Linked DNA regions of Alkalilimnicola ehrlichii MLHE-1. The protein of the gene in region 1 interacts with the protein of each later gene in a pairwise test. Links are inferred from orthologs where the notes say so. Each region holds a gene or a part of one and is shown in the gene's direction. Other genes may lie near its edges.

Region 1 (5,937 bases):
CGGGGAGGCCTTCGAGTTTGAGATCGACGGCTTTCGCAAGCACGCGCTGCTCGAAGGGTTGGACGAGATCGGCCTGACCCTGCAGCACGCCGAAGATATCCGTGCCTACGAGGCCCGTCGCCGCGAGCAGGCGCCGTGGCTGTTCACCGACCTGGAGGAGGGGCGCTGAGGCGGCCCTTCCGCAACCCGCAAAGGATCCTGCATGACTGCCAACATCCTGATCACCCCGGGCGACGGTATCGGTCCGGAGATCGTGGCCGAGGCGCGCAAGCTGCTGGAGGCCCTGCGTGACGACTTCGGCTTCGACTGCACTTTGGAAGAGGCCCCCATCGGCGGCGCTGGCTACGAGGCGCATGGCAAGCCGCTGCCGGAAGAGACCCTGGCTCTCGCCCGGGAGGCCGATGCCATCCTATTGGGTGCCGTGGGTGGGCCGCGCTGGGAACAGCTGGATCGCCCCCTGCGTCCCGAACGCGGCCTCCTGGCCATCCGTGCGGAGTTGGGCCTGTTCGGCAACCTGCGTCCAGCCATCCTCTATCCGCAACTGGCCGAGGCCTCCAGCCTGCGCCATGAGATCGTCGCCGGCCTGGACATCATGATCGTCCGGGAGCTGACCGGCGGCATCTACTTCGGTGAGCCCCGGGGCATCCGCAGGCTGGAGAACGGCGAACGCCAGGGTTACAACACCATGGTCTACAGCGAGTCGGAGATCGACCGCGTGGGCCGGCTGGCCTTTGACATCGCGAGCAAGCGCGGCAGCCGAGTCTGCTCCGTGGACAAGGCCAACGTGCTGGAGGTCTCCGAACTCTGGCGTGAGGTGATGGAACGCGTGGCCCGGGATTACCCCGGTGTCGAGCTGAGCCACATGTACGTGGACAACGCCGCCATGCAGTTGGTGCGTGCGCCCAAACAGTTCGACGTGGTGGTCACCAGCAATCTGTTCGGTGACGTGCTCTCGGACTGTGCCGCCATGCTCACCGGCTCCATTGGCATGCTGCCCTCCGCCTCGCTGGATGTGAACAGCAAGGGGCTGTATGAGCCGGTGCACGGTTCCGCGCCGGACATCGCCGGCAAGGGGCTGGCCAATCCGCTGGCCACCCTTCTGTCAGTGGCCATGATGCTGCGCTACAGTCTGGATCAGGGCGCCCTCGCCGACCGGGTGCAGCAGGCGGTGGGTGATGTGCTCAACCAGGGGCTGCGCACGCCGGATATCGCCGCCCGCCAGTCGCGCACCGTCAGCACCGCCGAGATGGGTGACGCGGTGGTGGCCGCGCTGCGTGCCCGGGGCTGAAGTTCACCAAACACTGAGCCATCCATATCTGCAAGCGAAAAGGGGATAACCCAATGAGCAAGACCTACGATGTCGCTGTAGTCGGCGCCACCGGTGCAGTCGGCGAGACCATGCTGTCTATTCTGGCCGAGCGCGACTTCCCCGTAGGCAACATCTACCCGCTGGCCAGCAGCCGCTCCGCGGGCAAGACCATTGAGTTCAAGGGCCAGCAGGTCGAGATCCAGGACCTGGCCACGTTCGACTTCTCCAAGGTCCAGATCGGTCTGTTCTCCGCCGGCGGCTCCATCTCCGCCGAGTACGCGCCCAAGGCCGCGGAGGCCGGCTGCGTGGTCATCGATAACACCTCGCACTTCCGCTACGACGAGGACATCCCGCTGGTCGTGCCGGAGGTCAACCCGCAGGCCGTGGCCGGCTACACCCGGCGCAACATTATCGCCAACCCGAACTGCTCCACTATCCAGATGCTGGTGGCGCTGAAGCCGCTGCACGAGGCCGCCACCATCGAGCGCATCAATGTGGCGACCTACCAGGCGGTGTCCGGCTCGGGCAAGGAGGCCATCGACGAACTGGCGACGCAGACGGCCAACCTGCTGAACGGCAAGCCGGTGGAGTGCGAGGCCTATCCCAAGCAGATCGCCTTCAACTGCCTGCCGCATATCGACGTCTTCCTGGATAACGGGTACACCAAGGAAGAGATGAAGATGGTCTGGGAGACCCAGAAGATCTTCGGCGATGACAGTATCCTGGTGAACCCCACCGCCGTGCGCGTGCCGGTCTTCTTCGGCCACTCCGAGGCCGTGCACATCGAGACCCGGGAGAAGCTCACCGAAGCCAAGGCCCGCGAGCTGCTCAGCCAGTTCGAGGGCATCGAGGTGCTGGACGACCGCGAGCCGGGCGGTTACCCCACCGCCGTCACCGAGGCGGCCACGCACGACCCGGTCTATGTCGGCCGCATCCGTGAGGACATCTCCCATCCCCGGGGGCTGAACCTCTGGGTGGTGGCGGACAATGTGCGCAAGGGTGCCGCCCTGAACAGCGTACAGATTGCTGAGCTGCTGATTCGCGAGTACATTTAATGGCCGGGGCCCGCGTCCGCCGGGGCGGGCGCGGGCCATCCTAGCCGCAGCGGCGCCGGCCGCCGCGCACGCCGCCACTCAAGGATCGGGATGTCTTTTAAACGGGTCTTCATCTCCGCCGTTGCCGGGTTGACGTTTTCCTCCACCGTCCTGGCCCTGGGCCTGGGCACCATCGAGCGTGACTCCTGGCTCAATCAGCCGCTCTCCGCGCGGATTCCGCTGCACTCGGCGGACACCGTTAGCCTGGAGGCGTTGCAGGTCACCATGGCCTCGCAGGAGACCTTCGAGCGCGCCGGGCTCGACCGGCCTCCCTACCTGCGCGATATCCGCTTTGAGGTGATCGAGGACCACACCGAGGGGCCCCATATCCGGGTCTATACCCGGGATCCGTTCCGCGAGCCTTTCGTTGATTTCCTCGTGGAGTTGAACTGGCCGCAGGGCCGTTTGGTGCGGGAATACACCCTGTTGCTGGACCCGCCCCGCGACCCCGCGGAGCGGCCGGTGGCGGCCACGCCGCCGCGGACCGAACCGGCGGAGGTCGAGGAACAGCCACTGGAAACGGCGTCCCCCACGGTTCGGGACGGCCACTACGGGCCGGTGGCCGGCGGTGAGACCCTGTGGTCGGTGGCCGACCGGGTGCGCCATCAGGGGGTCAGTGCCCAGCAGATGGCCCTGGCCCTGTTCGAGGCCAACCCGAGGGCCTTTGTCGCCAACGATATCAACCGGCTACAGGCCGGCGCCACGCTGACTGTGCCCGATGCCGAGGGGGCCCGGGCCTATTCCCGCAACGAGGCCGTGCGCCGCTTCAATGCGCTGGCCGAAGGCGTGGCGGAGGAGCCGGCGGAGGAGCCGCCCGTAGCGGAGGCGCCGGATCCGGAGACGGTGGACCGGCAATTGCAGATCCTCGCCGAGTCGGAACGCGACGAAGAGGCCCTGGCGAGCCTTCTCGATGGTGATGTGGAACCCAGCGAGGAGAATCTGGGCGCGCTGCGCGAGGAGCTGCTGCGTGCCCGCGAGGACCAGGCCAGCCTGCGTTCGGAGAACGAAGCCCTGCGCGAGCGGGTGTCGGAGATGGCGCAGGAGATCGAGCGACTGGAGCGGCTGCTCACCCTGGACGTGGAGACCGGGGTGCTGCCGATGGTGCCGAGCGAGCAGCCTGAAGGGGCCGTGGCCGAGCCTCCACCGGAGCGCCCGGCGGTGGTGGATGAGCCCGAAGTCGAGCCGGAGATCACTGAGGAAACGCCGGCGGAGGACGATGAGGCGCCGGTGACGGCGCCCCCGCCGGCCCCCTCTTCACCGCAACCGCTCGCCTGGCTCGACGGGCTCAGCCTGCCTGTGGCGCTGGCGGGCGTCGGCATCCTGATCGGGCTCCTGGCCCTGCTGCTCATACGGCGCCGGCGGACGGAGACCGGCGTGGCCGCGGAGGAGGTGCCCATTCAACAGCCGCCGGCGCGAGAAGGCGTGGCGGCCGGGACGGCGGCCGCGGCGAGCGCGGTGGCCGACGGGGACGAACCGGAGCCTGAACCTGCGCCTGAGCCCCGCTCCGAGCCCCAGGATCCCCTGCAGGTGGCCGATGAGTTGGCAGACCGGGGCGATCTGGAGGGTGCCCGCGCCACCCTGCTGACGGCGCTCAACAATGTGCCGGCCCGCAACGAGTACCGGGTGCGCCTATTGGAGATCCTGGCTGAAGCGGATGACCGCGAAGGCTTTGATCGGCAGGCGCAGGTATTGCGTGAACGGGTCGAGGGCGAGGACGATCCCCTCTGGCGCCAGGCGGAGCGCGTTGGCCGGGGCTATGCCCCTGACAATCCGCTGTTTGGTGGCGCTGACCCGGATGGCGCCGATGATGGAGGGGCGGAAGCCACCGGCGGTGCGCTGCCCACGCTCGACGAATCAGCGCCGGGGGGCGCCGATTTGGCGGAACCAGCGGAGGAACCTGCCCGGGAGGGTGAGGCCTTCGATTTCACTCTCGACTTCCCGGAGCCCGATGAGCCGGGCCGGGAGACGGATCAGGTAGCCCGACAGGGGGCGTCACGGGAAACGGCGGCGCCGGAGACCCCTGCGACACCCGCCGGTGAGGAAGGCGCTGCCGGTGGGGAAGGGGGTGATTTCACCCTCGACTTCGAAGTGGACGATAGCTGGCGGGAAGCGGCCGACTCGCGCCCGGCTGCGGATGCTGGCGAATCCCCGGGGGACGAGGCCTTCGACCTGGACCTGGGCGACCTGACCTTGGACGAGAGCGGGGCCGGGGATGCGACCGGGGAGGAACGTGGTGGCGGCGAACCGTCACCAGGGGAGGCACCGGACGCCGATCAGCCGCCGGCACCTCCCGCGGAGGCGCCGATGGAGGACGCCGGTGGGGACGAGGAGATCGCCACCAAGCTGGACCTCGCCCGGGCCTACGTGGATCTGGGTGATCCGGACGGTGCCCGAGAGTTGCTCAACGAGGTCCTGGAGGTCGGCACCCCGGCCCAGCAGGAGGAGGCGCGGAAGCTCCTGGGCGACCTCTGATATGCCACCTGTTGCGGGGAGTGAGGGCTAGTGCACCCAGCGGTGCGCGTGGTGCTGGTATTGGCCCTGGCCCTGGTCCTGGCGCGGGCCTCGGTGGCCCAGGCCCTGGTGGCAGGGCTGCTGGTGCTGGCACTGTTGCCCTGGGGCAACCCCCGGGGCTGGCGGCGGCTGGCCATCGGGCTCTGGCGGTTGAAGTTCCTGTTCCTGTCCATCGCGGTGCTCTATCTGCTGCTGACCCCCGGCACCCCCATCTGGCCGGCGTTACATGCGGGGGCCACGCCCAGTCGCGAGGGGTTGGCTGAGGGGCTGTTGCGGGTGGCGGCCCTGGCGGCCCTGTTGGCTGCCGTGCACTGGCTGATGCGCACGCTCACCCGGGCCGAGCTGGTGGCCGGGCTGTCCTGGACCCTGCAGCCGCTGCGCTGGCTGGGGGCGGATGTGGATCGCCTGGCGATCCGCCTGGTCCTGACCCTGGAGATCGTGCCCCGGTTGCGGGTGATGGTGGCGGCGACCCGCCGCGACTGGCGTGACGGCCACCCCTGGCGCCAGCCGGCGCGGTTCGCGGCGCAGGTGTTCGCCAGAGCCCTGGAGCACGCCGAACGCCGGCCGCCGCCGACCGTGACGGTGCCCCAGGGCGACCCGCCGCCGCTGAACCAGATCCTACCCCTGGCCGCCGCCGCAGGGGCGGTGTTTTGGTGGCTGTGACCGTTAATCTGACCCAAACCTGCTCATGAGTTATCGATTTGCCTTAGGCCTGGAATACGACGGCAGCGGCTTTTGCGGCTGGCAGCGCCAGGACCACGCGCCTTCGGTCCAGGCGGCGCTGGAGGCAGCGCTGTCGCGGGTCGCCGACGAGCCGGTGACTGTCACCTGCGCTGGACGCACGGACACCGGCGTGCACGCCACCGGCCAGGTGGTGCACTTCGAGACCGGTGCCTACCGGCCGGAACACGCCTGGGTGTTGGGGGCCAACGCCAACCTGCCCGACACGGTCTCGGTGCATTGGGTGCAACCGGTGAGCGAGGCCTTCCACGCCCGCTTCGGTGCGCTCCGCCGGAGCTATCG
Region 2 (5,064 bases), 1.5 Mb from region 1 along the record:
CATGGTAAACGCGGATGGCCCGGTCGCCGGTCACCGTTGCCGGCATATTGCGGCTGTCCGCCAGACCGTCCAGCCAGTCGAACGCCTTGCGGATCTCCAGCGGTGTGAAGCCGGCTTCGAAGAGTTCGGATTCGAGGGAATCGCGGTCGGGGCTGGGCTCGTCGTCGTTGGCGAGGTAGTTCTCGAACAGGTAGATCAGTACTTCGAAAATGCTTTGCTTCATCACACGTCCTCTGGCCCCGTGCGCTGGTAGCGGCCGCCAGGCAAGGCCTGAACCCGCCCCTGCAGCTCCAGTAGCAGCAGCATGGAGGAAACGGCATCGGCCGTCAATCCGCACCGGCCGACCAGGGTGTCCAGGGCCACAGGGTCGTGACCCATGGCCTCAAGCAGGGCGGCGTATTCCGGATCGGGCCCCGCATCGGAGCCGCCATTGTCGGCCGTCACCCCGGCTGTCCTGTCGGGGATGGCCAGCGGCAGGGCCTGCTGAACATCCAGTTCCTCCAGGATGTCGGCCACCGACTCCACCAGCCGGGCGCCGTCGCGGATCAGCCGATGGCAGCCGCGGGCCAGCGGGCTGTGGATGGAGCCCGGGATGGCAAAGACATCGCGCCCCTGGTCCAGCGCCTGGTAGGCGGTGATCAGTGAGCCGCTGTTGAGGCTGGCCTCGACCACCAGGGTGCCCAGCGAGAGGCCGCTGATCACCCGGTTGCGACGGGGGAAGTGGCTGCGGCGCACGCCCACCCCCGGTGGCAGCTCGGTGACCAGCGCCCCCTCGGCGGCGACCCGGTGGGCGAGCGCGCGGTTGCGCGCCGGGTAGATCCGGTCGGGCCCGGTGCCCATCACCGCGACGGTGACACCACCGGCCTCCAACGCGCCCTGGTGTGCGGCAGTGTCGATGCCCTGGGCCAGGCCGCTGGTGACGCCAAGACCGCGCCCGGCCAGGGTCTGGGCGAAATCCCGGGCCAATTCCTGGCCGTTGTGGGTGGGGTTGCGGCTGCCTACGATGGCGAGCTGAGGCCAGCTCAAGAGCTCCGGGTCGCCCTTGACGAAGAGCAGCGGCGGGGCGTCGGCCAGCTCCGCCAGACGCGTTGGGTAGGCGGGGTCCACGCCCGGGCTGAGCACGTGGTGGCGGGGGTCTGCCTCCAGCCAGCGCAGGTCCGGGTCGGCGCTCTCCGGGGTGGCGGCGTGGATCGCCTCCACCACCGCCGCCGGCAGCCCGCAGCGGTGCAGTTCGGCCGGCGGGGCCGCCAGGACGTGTCGGGGGCTGCCGAAATGGTCGATCAGCCGCCACCAGCCGCGTGCGCCCAGTCCGGGGACGCGCCAGAGCGCCAGCCGGGCCCGCAGTTCGGGATCTTGCACCACAGCGTGGGCGCGCGTGCCCGTACTCAGGGCCGGCGCACCTTGTCCAGGACCTGCATGGGGCGGCGCGCCTCCATGACCAGGCCCAGTGACAGCCGGTCCATGCTCCGGAAGATCACCAGGTCGCCGGCGTCCTCCTCGGGCAGTTCCACCACCTCGCGGGTGACCGGATCCCGGGCGGTTTCGGTGGCGCTGAAGACCCTCAGCACGTGGCCGGGTTCCAGGCCGTCCTCGGCGCCGCGGTTGACCACCACGACGCTGAACTGGCCCACCTGGCGCACACCGTCCAGCACGTGCACGATACGTCCCGCAAAATCCGGGTCGTCCGGCACACCCAGCGTGAGCTGCGCCCGGCGCAGTTCGGTGATGCCCTCCACCAGCCGGTCCCCGGCGCGGATCTCGCGGCTGCTGCGGGTGACCTGGAGGGTCGCCGGGTCGCCGTTGCTCAGCAATTCGGCGTCACCCAGGTCGATGGCCTCGTAGCCCAACGTCTCCCCGGTGTCCGGGTCGGTAATCGGATCGCCACGGCGAACCAGGTTGAAGGCGTCGGCGGCGTCCTCGGTCAGGCCGCGGGCATAGATGTGATCACCGGCCGCGCTCAGCACCCGGCCCTCGCGACCGGTGAGGACGTAGGGGGCGGCGTCCAGCGTGGCCTCGTCAAGGATGTGGCTGCGGGCGAGGAAGGGGCGGATGGCGGACATCGGGATGGTGGGGATCGCCTCCTCCAGCGCGGTCTCCCGGACCCGCGGCGAGAGTCGGACCACCCGGTCCTCGACCTGGATGCGCGGCTCTCCGTCCACCCAGCTCAGGCGCAGGATATCGCCCGGAAAGATGAGGTGGGGATTCTCTATCTCCGGATTGGCCTGCCAGATCGCCGGCCAGTTCCACGGGTCCCGGAGGAAGCGGGCGGAGATGTCCCAGAGGGTGTCGCCACGCTGAACTTCATACCGTTCCGGGTGGTCTGATCGTATCAGGTCGCCGGCGAGCACCGAGACACTGAACAGCATTAGGGCGAGCAGCCCGAGCAGCTTTCCTGTTCGCATGGACGTTCCCTGCGGTACGCAAGAGGCTGCCGGCCCGCCTCAGCGCGTCTATGTTAAGGTTACCCCCCGGCGAACGCGCGACCCACCATCCGTGGCGTCGCCGGGCCGGCACGCATTCATTCACCGGGTTAAGGCTAGCAGCAACCCCTGTCGAGCGGCAACGAGCCATGGCCATTCTGGATATATTGGTTTACCCCGATCCCCGTCTGCGCGAGGTGGCCGCCCCCGTGGCGCAGGTGGATGATGACATCCGGCGGCTGGCGGACGACATGTTGGAGACCATGTATGACGCCCAGGGCATCGGCCTGGCGGCCACCCAGGTGGGCGTCAACCAGCGGGTGGTCGTGATGGACCTGGCCGAGGAGGGCGCACGCCAACCGCTGGTCCTGATCAATCCGGAGATTCTGGACCGGGAGGGCGCCGCCACGGGGCAAGAGGGCTGTCTGTCCATCCCCGGGTTCTATGAGGACGTGGAACGCGCCGAGCGGATCCGCTTCCGCGCCCTGGACCGCGAGGGGCGCCCCTGGGAGCAGGAGGCCGAGGGCCTGATGGCGGTGTGCGTGCAGCACGAGATCGACCACTTGGACGGCAAACTGTTCGTGGACTACCTCTCTGAGCTGAAGCGAAAGCGCATTCGGCGCAAACTGGAGAAGCTGGTGCGCCAGGGGCGGGTGAACGTGGGCGGGCAGACGGGGCGGGCATGAGCGGCGCCCCTCGCCTGGTCTTCGCCGGCACCCCCGATTTTGCCGTCCCCTCCCTGCAGGCCCTGCTCGAGGCCGGACACCGGCCGGTGGCGGTCTACACCCAGCCGGACCGGCGCGCCGGGCGCGGCCGCCGGCCCCGGCCCTCGCCGGTGAAACAGCAGGCCGAGGCCCAGGGCCTGCCGGTCCGGCAACCGGAGAGCTTGCGCGACCCGCGGGCGCAGGCCGAGTTGGCGGAGTTGGCGCCGGACCTGATGGTGGTGATCGCCTACGGCCTCATCCTGCCCCAGGCGGTGCTGCAGATCCCTGCCCTCGGTTGTGTCAATCTGCACGCCTCACTGCTGCCCCGTTGGCGCGGTGCGGCCCCCATTCAACGGGCTATCCTGGCTGGCGACGACGAGACTGGCGTCTGCCTGATGCGCATGGAGGCGGGGCTCGACACCGGGCCGGTGCTGGCCCGGGCCCGCTGCCCCATCGGCCCGCGGGAGACCGGCGGCAGTCTGCACGACCGGCTGGCGGCCCTGGCGGGCACACTGTTGCACGACCGGCTGGACGACCTCCTGGCCGACCGCCTTCCTGCGCAGCCCCAGCCGGAAGCGGGCGTCTGCTATGCCGATAAGCTTCGCAAGGACGAGGCCTGGCTGGACTGGCGCCGGGATGCCCGGCAGCTGGACCGCCAGGTCCGCGCCTTCAACCCCTGGCCAGTGGCGCAGACCCTTTGCCAGGGCCAGGTGCTGCGGGTCTGGGAGGCGGAGCCGGTGGCCGCTCCGGCCGGCGATGCCGCGCCGGGCACCGTGGTTCGCGCCGATGGCGACGGCATCGTGGTGGTCGCCGGCGAAGGGGCATTGCGGTTGCAGACGCTGCAAGCCGCCGGCGGCCGCCCCCTCGGGGTGCGTGAATTCCTCAACGGCCGGGCCCTGCAGGCCGGCGAACGACTGGGCTGAGCGGTGGCGCGGCGGGCGCGTGGGCAGCCACCGGTGCGTCAGCGCGCGGTGCAGTGCCTCGGCCAGGTGCTGGATCAGCATCAGTCCCTGGACCAGGCCCTGCCCAGGGCCCAGCAGGGCCTGCCCCCCCGCGACGCCGCGCTGCTGGCGGAGCTCTGCTATGGGGTCCTGCGCTGGCACGACCGATTGCGGGCGCTGGCCCACCGGCTGCTGGACAAGCCCCTGCGCGGCAAGGATGCGGATCTGCAACGGCTGCTGCTCTGCGGCCTGTACCAATTGCTCGAGACCCGTATCCCGCCCCACGCCGCCGTGGCCGAGACCGTGGCGGTGGCGCCCCGGCTGGGCAAGGGGTGGGCCCGGGGGCTGATCAACGCGGTGCTTCGTCGGGCCCAGCGGGAGGCGGATCGCCTGCTTCCGGCGCTGGATGCCGACCCCGCCACCCGCTATGCGCTGCCCGCTTGGTTGCTGGATACCCTGCGCCGGGACTGGCCCGATCGCTGGCAGGCCCTCGCCGCGGCGAACCAGCAGCGCCCGCCCATGACCCTGCGGGTCGACCTCACGCGCTGGAGCCGGGAGGAGGCCCTGCAGGCCCTGGACGACGCGGGCTGCCCGGCACAGCCCAGCCCCTGGACCCCGACTGCGGTCACCCTGGCGCGCCCGGCCGCGGTGGATGAGCTGCCCGGTTTTGCGGACGGGCGGCTGTCCGTGCAGGACGAGGCGGCGCAGTGGGCTGCGCCCTTGCTGGCCTGCCGCCCCGGTGAGCGGGTGCTGGACGCCTGCGCCGCCCCGGGCGGCAAGACGGGCCACCTGCTGGAGCACTGCCCGGGGATCGAGCTCACCGCCCTGGACATCAGCGAGGGCCGTCTCGGGCAGGTGCGCGCCAATCTGCAGCGATTGCGGCGGGAGGCCCGCTGCCTTGCTGGCGACGCGGCCCGGCCGGAGACCTGGTGGGACGGACGCCCCTATCAGCGAATCCTGCTGGATGCCCCCTGTTCGGGCACCGGGGTCATCCGCCGC

The links. The genes of interacting proteins can lie anywhere in the genome.
Region 2: the proteins of MLG_RS06280 (region 1) and def interact in binary tests that used the Escherichia coli proteins (3 or more experiments, as listed by UniProt). The link is inferred for Alkalilimnicola ehrlichii MLHE-1 from one-to-one orthologs.

Annotation. Positions count from the first base shown.
Region 1 is NC_008340.1:1,433,575-1,439,511, forward strand. What follows is about bases 399-3,352. They hold MLG_RS06280 (aspartate-semialdehyde dehydrogenase), read left to right. Parts: upstream 399-1,341; coding sequence 1,342-2,364; downstream 2,365-3,352. Other genes in these bases: leuB (3-isopropylmalate dehydrogenase), read left to right, coding at 399-1,288; MLG_RS06285 (FimV/HubP family polar landmark protein), read left to right, coding at 2,455-3,352. Outside these bases: leuD (3-isopropylmalate dehydratase small subunit), read left to right, coding at 1-169; more of leuB, read left to right, coding at 203-398; more of MLG_RS06285, read left to right, coding at 3,353-4,875; MLG_RS06290 (CbiQ family ECF transporter T component), read left to right, coding at 4,906-5,577; tRNA pseudouridine(38-40) synthase TruA, read left to right, coding at 5,603-5,937.
Region 2 is NC_008340.1:2,975,866-2,980,929, reverse strand. Bases 1,351-4,337 are described here. They hold def (peptide deformylase), read left to right. Parts: upstream 1,351-2,569; coding sequence 2,570-3,106; downstream 3,107-4,337. Other genes in these bases: rsmB (16S rRNA (cytosine(967)-C(5))-methyltransferase RsmB), read left to right, coding at 4,081-4,337; fmt (methionyl-tRNA formyltransferase), read left to right, coding at 3,103-4,047; MLG_RS13290 (LysM peptidoglycan-binding domain-containing protein), read right to left, coding at 1,386-2,402; dprA (DNA-processing protein DprA), read right to left, coding at 1,351-1,362. In the rest of the region: MLG_RS13300 (DUF494 domain-containing protein), read right to left, coding at 1-223; more of dprA, read right to left, coding at 223-1,350; more of rsmB, read left to right, coding at 4,338-5,064. UniProt on the Escherichia coli protein: Removes the formyl group from the N-terminal Met of newly synthesized proteins. Requires at least a dipeptide for an efficient rate of reaction. N-terminal L-methionine is a prerequisite for activity but the enzyme has broad specificity at other positions.